2 regions of the Erwinia sp. CGal63 genome follow, and region 2 is predicted to be linked to the other one. Evidence: predicted binding sites of a transcription regulator. Region 2 holds the regulator's gene; the other holds the start of a gene.
What was found. Region 2 encodes PhoB, which activates phosphate uptake and scavenging genes when phosphate is short. Its sites were predicted from a motif close to CTGTCATAAAACTGNCNNAT; they were not measured.
Positions count from the first base shown of each region.

Region 1: the regulator PhoB is predicted to act here: its motif matches at 4,127-4,146, upstream of MKZ79_RS20215 (MIP/aquaporin family protein).

Region 1 covers NZ_JAKUMN010000009.1:28,737-35,114, forward strand. Annotated here, with positions in the region: gene hslV (ATP-dependent protease subunit HslV) at 67-597, shown strand; gene hslU (HslU--HslV peptidase ATPase subunit) at 609-1,940, shown strand; gene MKZ79_RS20200 (1,4-dihydroxy-2-naphthoate polyprenyltransferase) at 2,103-3,032, shown strand; gene rraA (ribonuclease E activity regulator RraA) at 3,138-3,623, shown strand; gene zapB (cell division protein ZapB) at 3,679-3,918, opposite strand; gene MKZ79_RS20215 (MIP/aquaporin family protein) at 4,365-5,207, shown strand; gene glpK (glycerol kinase GlpK) at 5,239-6,378, shown strand, end outside.
Region 2 covers NZ_JAKUMN010000004.1:347,630-354,007, forward strand. Annotated here, with positions in the region: gene MKZ79_RS15075 (SbcC/MukB-like Walker B domain-containing protein) at 1-983, opposite strand, end outside; gene sbcD (exonuclease subunit SbcD) at 980-2,197, opposite strand; gene phoB (phosphate response regulator transcription factor PhoB) at 2,398-3,087, shown strand; gene phoR (phosphate regulon sensor histidine kinase PhoR) at 3,111-4,424, shown strand; gene MKZ79_RS15095 (PstS family phosphate ABC transporter substrate-binding protein) at 4,442-5,362, shown strand; gene MKZ79_RS15100 (cobalamin-independent methionine synthase II family protein) at 5,750-6,378, shown strand, end outside.

The DNA.
Region 1 (6,378 bases), on a different contig from region 2:
TGTTTGCATCATTGCCCCGCAGCGAGCCTGCGGGGAGATCTTTCGACTGCAACAAGGGGTCTGCCCGTGACAACAATTGTAAGTGTACGACGCAACGGCCAGGTAGTAATTGGCGGTGATGGCCAGGCTACGCTCGGCAATACCGTAATGAAAGGCAACGTCAAAAAAGTGCGTCGTCTCTATAATGACAAGGTCATCGCTGGTTTTGCCGGTGGCACCGCAGATGCCTTTACGCTGTTCGAGCTGTTCGAGCGCAAACTGGAGATGCATCAGGGCCACCTGGTGAAGGCGGCGGTCGAACTGGCTAAAGACTGGCGTACCGACCGGATGCTGCGCAAGCTGGAAGCACTGCTTGCGGTAGCCGATGAAAACGCCTCGCTGATCATTACCGGTAACGGCGACGTTATCCAGCCGGAAAACGATTTGATCGCTATTGGCTCCGGCGGCCCTTACGCACAGGCGGCCGCTCGCGCACTGCTGGAAAACACCGAAATTGGCGCGCGCGACATCGTGGAAAAAGCGCTGGGTATTGCAGGCGATATCTGCATCTATACCAACCACAATCTTACTATCGAAGAATTACCGTCTAAAGCGTAAGGACCCTGATTATGTCTGAAATGACTCCGCGCGAAATCGTCAGCGAACTGAACAGATTTATCATCGGCCAGGACGGCGCCAAGCGCGCCGTGGCCATCGCGCTGCGTAACCGCTGGCGCCGTATGCAGCTCGATGAAGAGCTGCGCCACGAGGTAACGCCTAAAAATATTCTGATGATCGGCCCGACCGGCGTCGGTAAAACCGAAATCGCCCGTCGCCTGGCCAAGCTGGCCAACGCGCCGTTTATCAAGGTCGAAGCGACTAAATTCACCGAAGTCGGCTATGTAGGCAAGGAAGTGGATTCGATTATCCGCGATCTGACCGACTCCGCGCTCAAGATGGTACGCTCGCAGGCGATTGACAAAAATCGCTACCGTGCCGAAGAGATGGCTGAAGAGCGCATTCTCGACGTGCTGATCCCGCCAGCGAAAAACAACTGGGGTCAGGCGGAAGCGCCTGCCGAGCCGTCGGCCGCCCGCCAGGCTTTCCGCAAGAAACTGCGTGAAGGTCAGCTGGACGACAAAGAGATTGAAATCAATCTGGCCGCCGCGCCGATGGGCGTTGAAATTATGGCGCCGCCAGGCATGGAAGAGATGACCAGCCAGCTGCAGTCGATGTTCCAGAACATCGGCGGCCAGAAGCAGAAGCCGCGCAAGCTTCCCATCAAAGAGGCGATGAAGCTGCTGGTGGAAGAAGAAGCCGCTAAGCTGGTGAACCCGGAAGAGCTGAAGCAGGAAGCCATTGAGGCGGTCGAGCAGCACGGCATCGTGTTTATCGACGAAATCGACAAGGTGTGTAAGCGCGGCGAAAGCTCCGGCCCGGATGTCTCGCGCGAAGGCGTACAGCGCGACCTGCTGCCGCTGGTGGAAGGCTGCACCGTCTCCACCAAGCACGGCATGGTTAAAACCGACCATATCCTGTTTATCGCCTCCGGCGCGTTCCAGGTCGCCAGCCCTTCCGATCTGATCCCGGAACTGCAGGGTCGTCTGCCGATCCGCGTTGAGCTGCAGGCGCTGACCACGCACGATTTTGAACGCATCCTCACTGAGCCAAGCGCTTCCGTCACCGTCCAGTACAAAGCGCTGATGAAGACCGAAGGCGTGGATATTCACTTTACGGACGACGGCATCAGCCGTATCGCGGCCGCCGCATGGCAGGTGAACGAAACCGCCGAGAATATCGGTGCGCGCCGTTTGCATACCGTGCTGGAGCGTCTGATGGAAGAGATCTCCTATGACGCCAGCGATCGCAACGGCGAGTCGATTACCATCGACGCGGAATACGTCAGCAAGCATCTGGACGAGCTGGTAGCGGACGAAGATCTCAGCCGCTTTATTCTGTAAGCGCTTCGTCACCGTTATCTCAACCCCGTCGCTTACGCGCGGGGTTTTTCTTTTTCTACCGTCTTCCCGCCCGATCCCTGATATGGATTAATTCCTGACGCTCCCACAGCCGCTAAACTGGCCGCTTTCCGGCACTTCTTACCCAGCAAAGGCCACTGTGTGATGACCGACAATATTTCTACCGCTCCGGCTCTCTCCTCCTTGCGCGCATGGCTGGAAAGCTTTCGCCTGCGCACGCTGCCGCTGGCCTGCGCCTCGGTAATAACCGGCTCGGCGCTGGCGTGGCAACAGAGCAGCTTCAATCCGACGGTGGCGCTGCTGACGCTCCTGACCACGGCGCTGCTGCAAATTCTCTCTAATCTGGCCAACGATTATGGCGATGCGGTAAAAGGCAGCGATACGCCTGAACGCCTGGGCCCGCTGCGCGGTATGCAGAAAGGATTGATCGGCCTGAAGCAGATGCGCTTCGCGCTGGCGTTAACTACCGTCCTCACGCTGATAGCGGGCGTCACGCTGGTTGTGAGCGCCTGCGACAGCCTTGTCGATATGCTGGGCTTTCTGGCGCTGGGCGCGGTGGCCGTGGTCGCCGCTATCGCCTACACGGTAGGGAAAAAACCCTATGGCTATCTCGGCCTGGGCGATCTCGCCGTGCTGATCTTTTTTGGCTGGCTGGGCGTGGTGGGCAGTTTTTACCTGCAGACGCACAGCCTGCAGTGGCTCTCTTTTCTGCCGGCCACCGGCTGCGGGCTGCTGGCGGTGGCGGTGCTGAACGTCAACAATATGCGCGATATCGACAGCGACAGGCGGAACGGCAAATTTACCGTGGCCGTAAGGCTTGGCGCCTGTAGCGCGCGTTACTATCACGCCATGCTGCTCTCCGCTTCGCTGTTCTGCTTTGCCCTGTACGCCAAACTGACCGGGCTCGACGCGCCGGGCTGGCTGTTTTTACTTAGCGCGCCGCTGTTATTCGGGCAGGCGCGCTTCGTTATCAAACATACCAATGCCGCAGCAATGCGTCCCGTACTGGAAAAAACGGTAAAAGCGGCGCTGCTGGTTAATCTGCTTTTTGCGCTGGGTCTGGCGATGAGCTAAACGCGATGTGCTTGACCCATCGCAACTTTTAGCAACTGATGATTTTGCCAACAGTCGACAGAAAGCGATATACTTAATGTCCCTGTGGCAAACAGATGAACCCTTATGAAATACGATACTTCTGAACTGTGCGACATCTACCATGAAGATGTGAACGTGGTCGAACCGCTTTTTTCAAACTTTGGTGGCCGCACCTCGTTTGGCGGGCAAATCACCACGGTGAAATGTTTTGAAGATAACGGGCTTCTGTACGATCTGCTGGAAGAGAACGGGCGTGGTCGGGTGCTGCTGGTAGACGGCGGCGGTTCCGTGCGGCGCGCGCTGGTCGACGCGGCGCTGGCGCGTCTGGCGCTGCAAAACGAGTGGGAAGGTATCGTGGTGTACGGTTCCGTGCGTCAGGTCGACGAGCTGGAAGATCTGGATATCGGCATCCAGGCGATTGCGGCTATCCCGGCAGGCGCAGCCGGAGAAGGCATTGGCGAGAGCGACGTACGCGTTAACTTTGGCGGCGTGACCTTCTTCTCAGGCGACCACCTTTACGCCGACAATACCGGCATTATCCTTGCCGAAGATCCGCTGGATATCGAATAGCAAAAACGGGTGCTGAAGGGCACCCGTTCTCTTCCTGCCTGTCGTCAAACCTGACTCAGACTTCTTCCATTTTTCCCAACAGCGCACGCAGGCGTTCCTGCCAGACATGCTGCTCCTCTTTCAGGTGCTGGTTTTCACGCACCAGAGCTTCACTGCTGCCCGCGGCCTGCTGAACCTGCTGGTTCAGGTTGTTGTTCTGCTCTTTCAGCTCTTCGATTTCCATCTGCAGCAGAGTGATAGTATCAATCGCCTGCTGAACTTTTGCTTCCAGTTTTTCGAACACTTCAAATGACATCGTGAATGACCTCTCCTAATCGCAAGGCGTTGATGTTGCTGACGCAGCTTTACCGGCTTTTACCGACCCGCTGCGGATCACAACGATGCCCCGATTGTAAGTAGAGCGGCGCGTCAAGTCCAGCAACGAACCCGCTACAGGCGCGAGAGCCGCGTTTTTCAGTGAAGACCTGGTATCTTTAACATTTATCCGCATTCCTTTACCGCTACTGTTAATAAATTGAAACATAGCAACAGAAACGAAAGTGTCATCTGCCGGGAAAATGGCGCAGAAAGACGCGAAAACGCTCATTTTTTTGAAGCAGCACACAACTTTTGATTTCGCTATTTCTCGTTTATGCTCGTTAACGATAAATTCACAACAACCCCACACAAGATTGGGGCGACTCAGGGAATGAGAACAAAAACGTCGCACGTCATTTAACCTCGCCTTCAGGAAACATCATTATGAGCCAGACAACTACTCTCAAAGGACAGTGCATCGCTGAATTTCTCGGCGTAGGCACAATTATTTTCTTCGGCGCCGGCTGCGTTGCCGCGGCGAAGCTGGCCGGTGCGGTACTGGGCCTGTGGGAAATCAGCATTATCTGGGGGATTGCCGTTGCGATGGCGGTCTACCTGAGCGCGGCGATCTCCGGCGCGCATCTGAACCCGGCCGTCACGCTGGCGCTCTGCCTGTTCGGCAACTTCGAAGGCCGTAAAGTTATCCCTTATATCCTGGCGCAGATCGCCGGCGCCTTCTGTTCCGCTGCGCTGGTCTACGCGCTTTACTACAACCTGTTCCTGGATTATGAACAGGCGCATCATATGGTGCGCGGCAGCGTAGAGAGTCTGGATCTGGCAGGCATCTTCTCAACCTACCCTAACGCGCATATCAGCGTCGGCCAGGCTTTCCTGGTTGAAGCGGTGATTACCGCCGTGATGATGGGCCTGATTATGGCGCTGACCGACGATGGCAACGGCCTGCCGCGTGGCCCGATGGCGCCGCTGCTGATCGGCCTGCTGATCGCGGTGATCGGCGGTGCGATGGGGCCGCTGACCGGCTTCGCCCTGAACCCGGCTCGCGATTTCGGCCCTAAGCTCTTCGCATGGCTGGCCGGATGGGGTAACGTCGCCTTTACCGGCGGCCGCGACATTCCTTATTTCCTCGTGCCAATTTTTGGCCCGATCGTTGGCGCCAGCGTGGGCGCACTCGGCTACCGCTCTCTGATCGCCCGCAACCTGCCAGGCGCTGTCACGGTAAAGAAGACAGAGAAGACGATAGCGCGTGCTGAACAGCGTAAAGCGTAAGTGCTAACCCTTTACACATCAGGAAGGATTTATGACTACAGATAAAAAATATATCGTCGCGCTGGATCAGGGGACTACCAGCTCCCGCGCCGTGGTGCTGGATCACGACTCCAACATTGTTGCGGTTTCCCAGCGCGAATTTCAGCAAATCTATCCTAAGCCAGGCTGGGTAGAGCACGACCCAATGGATATCTGGGCGTCGCAAAGCTCCACGCTGGTGGAAGTGCTGGCCCACGCCGATATCCGTTCGGACGAGATCGCCGCTATCGGCATCACCAACCAGCGCGAAACCGCTATCGTCTGGGATAAAGAGACCGGCAAGCCGATCTACAACGCTATCGTCTGGCAGGACCCGCGTACCGCCGACTACTGCGCCAAACTGAAAAAGGAAGGCCTGGAAGAGTATATCCAGCACACGACCGGCCTGGTGATTAACCCTTACTTCTCCGGCACTAAGGTGAAGTGGATTCTGGATCACGTGGAAGGCGCGCGCGAACGCGCGAAACGCGGCGAGCTGCTGTTCGGCAACGTCGATTCATGGCTGGTGTGGAAAATGACTCAGGGTCGGGTGCATATCACCGACTACACCAACGCCTCGCGCACCATGATGTTCAACATCCACAAGCTGGAGTGGGATCAGCGTATGCTGGATATCCTGGATATCCCGCGTGAAATGCTGCCGGAAGTGAAATCCTCTTCCGAAGTTTACGGCCAGACCAATATCGGCGGTAAAGGCGGCACGCGTATTCCTATCGCCGGCATCGCGGGCGACCAGCAGGCGGCGCTGTATGGCCAGCTGTGCGTGCAGCCCGGCATGGCGAAAAACACCTATGGCACCGGCTGCTTTATGCTGATGAACACCGGTACGGAAGCGGTCACCTCGACCAACGGCCTGCTGACCACTATCGCCTGCGGCCCGCGCGGCGAAGTGAACTATGCGCTGGAAGGCGCGGTGTTTATCGGCGGCGCCTCTATTCAGTGGCTGCGCGACGAGATGAAACTGATTGGCGACGCGACCGACTCTGAATATTTCGCGACCAAAGTGAAGGACAGCAACGGCGTCTATATGGTACCGGCCTTTACCGGCCTGGGCGCGCCATACTGGGACCCGTATGCGCGCGGCGCGATTTTCGGCCTGACGCGCGGTGCGAACGCCAACCACATTATCCGC
Region 2 (6,378 bases):
TCCAGCTGATGCTGAATCTGCTGGCGCTGCGTGCTGATTTGCTGCTGCTGCTCCGCTGTTTTTTGCCGATCCTGATGATGCTGATTACGCGACAGCCATTGCGGGCGCAGCTTTTCCGCCGGTTCGGCCTGTTGCAGCAGGCTCAGCTGCGGCAGCGCCGCCTGCCAGGCCGTTTCCGCCTGCTGCTGCTCTGCCGTCGCGGCTTCTTTTGCCTGTAGCGCCGCCTGATAGTGCTGCTGCCACTGCAGCAGCTGCTGCTGATGCTGTAATTGCGAAGTAAGCGCCTGCTCCTCTGTCAGCAGCTGTTCCGACAGCAAAGTAAGCTGTTGAATTTTCTCATCGTCCAGCAGCGCCATGCCGCTTGCCTGCGCCCGCAGGTTCTCCAGCGCGTTGCGGGCGTTTTTATGCCGCTCGAAAACGCTGGCGGAGAGGCGACCGTATATCTCTGTGCCGGTCAGCTCTTCCAGCAGCCCGGCGCGGCTGTTGGCATCGGCGTTCAGAAACGCGGCGAACTGCCCCTGCGAGAGCATCATTGATTTGGTAAAGCGATCGAAATCCAGACCGGTCAGCTCGGTCAGCATCTCCAGTTTGTCTTTGACCTTGTCAGCGACAATTTTATTGTCCTCACAGCGCGCCAGCTCGACGCGCGGCGCCTGCAGGTTGCCGTCTACCGCGCCGCGTGCGCGATTCTGGCTCCAGAACGCTCGCCAGGCTACGCCTTTGACTTCGAACTCCACTTCCGCGAGGCATTCGGCGGTATCGCGCGTCATCAGATCGTTTTGCGTCTGCGACAGTTTCCCCAGCCGCGACGTTTCGTGATAGAGCGCCAGGCAAATGGCGTCGAGCAGCGTGGTTTTCCCGGCGCCGGTCGGACCGGTAATGGCGAACAGCCCATTGCTGGCGAAAGGTTCGGCGGTAAAGTCGATTTTCCATTCGCCTTTCAGCGAGTTGAGGTTCTTGAATCTTAAGGTCAGGATTTTCATGACGGCTCCTCGTCCATTTCCGCCAGCGTCTGTCTGAACAGCAGCGTGGCGCGCTCAATACGGGCCGGATCCTCCTGTTCGGCGGCGAGGCGTCGCTGAAACACCTCTTCCACGCTCAGCTCGCTAAGGGTTTCCTTGTTCTGCCGGCTGAGGATGTTTTCGCGCTGTTCGCGGCTGCGGCGCAGCAGCACCACTTCTACCGGCAGAGTTTCAGCCAGCTCCTGAATATGCCGCTGGAGATCGTTCAGCCAGGTTTGCGTGACGATTTCAATATCCAGCCAGACTTTCTGGCCCGTTTGCGGCGGTTCAATCGCGCCGAGCTGTCGCTCTATCTCCTGCAGCGAGCCTTTGATCATCTGCATCGGCTGAAAAAGCGGCACCGTCAGCGGCGTCACCGCGCTTAGCTTGCCGTCAGCGAAATCCACCAGGAAGACGCTTTTTTCCCGGCCCAGCTCGTCAAAGCTGAGCGGTATGGGCGAGCCGCTGTAGCGGATATAATCCGTGTCGGCGATGCGCTGCGCGCGATGAATATGGCCCAGCGCGATATAGTCCGCGGGCGGAAAGGCCTGAGCGGGAAAGGCGTCCAGCGTGCCGATATAGATATCGCGCACGGCGTCGCTTTTGGTGACGCCCATCGTAGTCAAATGGCCGGTGGCGATAATGGGCAGCGGCAGGCCCAGCTCGTCGCGCCTCTCAACCGCCGCCGCATAGCTGCGCTGATAGTGGTGAGTAATCGCTTCCAGCAGCGTCTGCTGTTTCTCTCGTCCCGACTGTCCCGCTTTGCTTAGCGTAATGTCGCGCGGACGCAGAAAAGGGATGGCGCAAAGCAGCGCGCCGGGCTCGCCGTCGCGACGATTCAGCAGCAGCACCTGATCGGCCGGATCTTCGCTGGCGGCGGCGATAACCCGCGTGTTCAGGCAGGCGAGCAGCTCGCGGGATTCGTTCAGCATGGCCACGGAGTCGTGATTGCCCGCCAGAATAATCAGCTGGCAGCCGGTCTGCTGCAGTCTGACCACAAAGCGGTTGTAAAGCTCGCGCGCATAGCTGGGCGGCGAACCGGTATCAAAGATGTCGCCGGCGACGACCACGGCATCGACCTGATGCTGCTCCACCTGCGCGACCAGCCACGTCAGAAAAGCTTCATGTTCCGGCGCACGGCTTTTGGTGTAAAAAAACTGGCCGAGATGCCAGTCGGCGGTGTGAATAAGTCGCATAGCGTCCCTTCTGTGTCAGGTAAGCGAGACGCCGATTATAAACGGCTGGCCAAAAAACCTCAGCAACGCATTTTCATCCTGCTGAAAAGTGTTATAAAACTGATGAATAGCGGCTGGATTTTTTCATAAAAGTGTCATAAATCTGACGCATAATGGCGCCGCATATCCGGTGACATTCCGTCACAGACGCAGGAGCAATAATGGCTAAGCGCATTCTGGTAGTCGAAGATGAAGCCCCAATTCGTGAGATGTTGTGTTTTGTGCTGGAACAAAATGACTATCAGCCGATAGAAGCGGAAGATTATGACAGCGCCATTAATCTGCTGATCGAACCCTGGCCGGATCTGATCCTGCTGGACTGGATGCTGCCTGGCGGCACGGGTATCCAGTTTATCCGTCATCTGAAGCGCGAGGCGATGACCCGCGATATTCCGGTGATGATGCTGACCGCGCGCGGCGAAGAAGAAGACCGCGTGCGCGGGCTGGAAGTCGGCGCCGACGACTATATTATCAAGCCTTTCTCACCCAAAGAGCTGGTGGCGCGGATTAAAGCGGTAATGCGCCGTATATCGCCGATGGCGGTGGAAGAAGTCATCGAAATTCAGGGACTGAGCCTGGATCCCTCTTCGCACCGCGTGATGTCCGAGACACAGCCGCTGGAGATGGGGCCAACAGAATATAAGCTGCTGCACTTCTTTATGACGCATCCCGAGCGCGTCTACAGCCGCGAGCAGTTGCTTAATCACGTCTGGGGCACTAACGTCTACGTGGAAGATCGTACTGTGGACGTGCATATTCGCCGTCTGCGTAAGGCACTTGAACTGACCGGACACGATCGTATGGTGCAGACAGTTCGCGGAACAGGCTACCGTTTCTCTGCGCGTTACTGATTGTCCCCACTGGAGTTTTCATTGTGCTGGAACGCCTCTCCTGGAAGAGATTGCTGCTTGAGCTGCTGCTCGCCTGTTTACCAGCGCTGATCCTTGGACTGCTGGTCGGCGGGCTGCCCTGGTGGCTGCTGCTGGCCACGCTGGCCATACTGGGCTGGCATTTTACCAACCTGCTTCGCCTCTCTCACTGGCTGTGGATCGACCGCAGCATCACGCCGCCGACCGGGCGCGGCAGCTGGGAACCGCTGTTTTATGGCCTGTATCAAATGCAGGCGCGCAACCGTCGCCGCCGTCGCGAGTTGGGACATCTGATTAAAAGGTTTCGCAGCGGCGCGGAGTCGCTGCCGGACGCGGTGGTACTGACCACCGAAGAGGGCACGATTTTCTGGTGCAACGGCCTGGCGCAGCAAATGTTGGGGCTGCGCTGGCCGGAAGATAACGGTCAAAATATCCTTAACCTGCTGCGCTATCCCGAGTTTACCCTTTACCTGCGCCAGCGTGACTTCTCACGACCGCTGACGCTGGTGCTGAACAGCCATCGTCACCTTGAGTTCCGCGTGATGCCCTATAGCGAAGGCCAGTGGCTGCTGGTGGCGCGCGACGTAACCCAAATGCATCAGCTGGAAGGCGCGCGACGCAACTTTTTCGCCAACGTCAGTCATGAATTGCGCACGCCGCTTACGGTGCTGCAGGGTTATCTGGAGATGATGAGCGACGCGGTGCTGGAAGGGCCGTCGCGCGATAAGGCGTTGCACACCATGCAGGAGCAAACCCGACGAATGGACGCGCTGGTGAAACAGCTGCTGACGCTGTCGCGAATCGAGGCTGCTCCGGCGCTGGATCTGCAGGAAAAAGTCGATGTGCCGCTGATGCTGCGGCTGCTGCAGCGCGAGGCGGAAACGCTCAGCCAGGGTCGCCACCAGATCCATTTTTCCGCCGATCCGCAGCTACGGGTATTCGGCAACGACGAACAGCTGCGCAGCGCCATTTCCAACCTGGTTTACAACGCGGTCAACCATACGCCGGAAGGCACGCGTATTGATATCAGCTGGAAAAAAACGGCGCATGGCGCGCAATTTAAAGTTTGTGATAACGGGCCAGGCATCGCCGCAGAACATATTCCTCGTCTGACCGAGCGCTTTTATCGCGTTGATAAGGCGCGCTCGCGGCAAACCGGCGGCAGCGGCCTGGGACTGGCTATCGTTAAACATGCGCTCGGCCATCATAATACGCGCCTGGAGATAACCAGCCAGCCGGGAAAAGAGACCTGTTTCGGCTTCTCGCTGCCTGCAAGGTTGATTGTCAGCGGTGAACTGGCTCAGAATGCGGTTCACTGAGCAGGCGGACGAGAAAAATGAAAAAGTGGTTTGTTGCGCTGATGCTGCTGTGCAGCTCGGCTGGTGCAAGCGAAACTATGCTGGCTGGCAACCTCAGCAGCGTAGGCTCGGATACGCTCGGCACATTAATGACGCTGTGGGGCGAAAGCTTTAATCGCCTTTATCCCGGCGTCAACGTGCAAATTCAGGCTTCCGGTTCCTCAACGGCGCCTACCGCGCTGGCGGCGGGCGCGGCGCAGCTGGGCGCGATGAGTCGGCCGATGCAGGCGGTGGAGCGCCAGCTGTTTGAAAATCGCTACGGCTATGCGCCGCTGGCCGTACCGGTGGCGATGGACGCGCTGGTGGTGGTGGTCAATCAGGATAATCCGCTGCAGGGCGTAGATGCCCGCCAGCTGGATGCCATTTTTTCCGTTACCCGCCGCTGCGGCGCGCCTTTTACCGTGCGCAGCTGGGGCGATCTTCAGCTAACGCAGGGCGAATGGGCGCGGCGACCCATCCAGCGCTTTGGCCGTAACTCCGCTTCCGGCACCTGGGGCTTTTTCCGTCAGCAGGCGCTGTGCAACGGGGATTTCCGCAGTGACGTAAGCGAGTATCCCGGTTCCGCCGCGGTTATCCAGGCAGTAGCGAGCACGCTGAACGGTATCGGCTACGCCAGCATGGGCGTGCATATGACCGGCGTAAAAACGCTGCCGGTTTCCCGCGACGGCACTGACTGGATCGCGCCTTCGGTGGCAAACATCCGCAGCGGCAGCTATCCCTATGCGCGACCGCTTTATATTTATGTGAACAGGGCGCCAGGCCAGCCGCTGGAGCCGCTGACCAGAGCTTTTTTACGGCAGGCGCTGTCGCCGCAGGGCCAGGCGCTGGTGACGCAGGCGGGCTATCTGCCACTGTCGGATGCGCAGCTGGAAAAGGCCAGGATGATGGTGAATGAGTAGGGCAAACGGCCCGGCCTGAGCATTTCATAGCGCAATTTCAACCGTATGCAGCAGCGGCATCATGGCTTCGGCAGGCTGTAAGGCGTAATCCAGGGCCGCGCGCGCTCTGTTACCGCCGGGCGCCGCACTGTAGCGTCCCAGGCGCGCTGCTGAAAACTGCTTCTTCTTTTTTACTACGGTTACCTGCGCTGATTCCGTCGCACGTTTTATGCCAAATCCTCAACTTGAATTTTTTTCATGTGTGATGAAATTTCCTCGTTTGCCGCTGAATCTTTCTCATGACATTCTTGACTTCAGACGTTTAGCCATCCAGATGTCCTGAGTGGCAAACAGTAACTATTTCACTAAGAAATTATGCGCCGTTGCGCCGGCCAGGAGTGACCGATCATGCAAAGAGATTCAGCCCAATACCGCGCCGAAGTTGTCGGCAGTTTTCTGCGTCCCGTCGTTATCAAACAGGCTCGTGAGCAGTTTCAGGCAGGTGAAATCGATGCCGCCGCGCTGCGTCAGATTGAAGACGAAGCTATCCGTGACGTAGTGGAACAGCAGCGCGCCAGCGGCCTGAAAGTGGTTACCGACGGCGAGTTTCGCCGCGCGTGGTGGCACTTCGATTTCTTCGACGGTCTGCAAGGCGTGGAGCGCTATGAAGCGGAGCAGGGCATCCAGTTTAACGGCGTACAGACCAAAGCCCGCGGCGTGAAAGTCACCGGCAAGCTGGGTTTCGGCAATCATCCAATGCTGGAGGATTTCCGTTTCCTGCAAAGCGTCAGCGGCGACGCTATCCCTAAAATGACGATCCCCAGCCCAAGCGTGCTGCACTTTCGCGGCGGCCGTAAGGTTATCGACGAAACGGTCTATCCGGATCTGAAAGACTATTTTCACGATCTGGCGCTGACTTACCGCGACGCGATTAAAGGTTTTTACGACGCTGGCTGCCGCTATCTGCAGCTGGACGATACGGTATGGGCCTATCTGTGCTCGGAAGATCAGAAGCGCCAAATTCGCGAGCGCGGCGA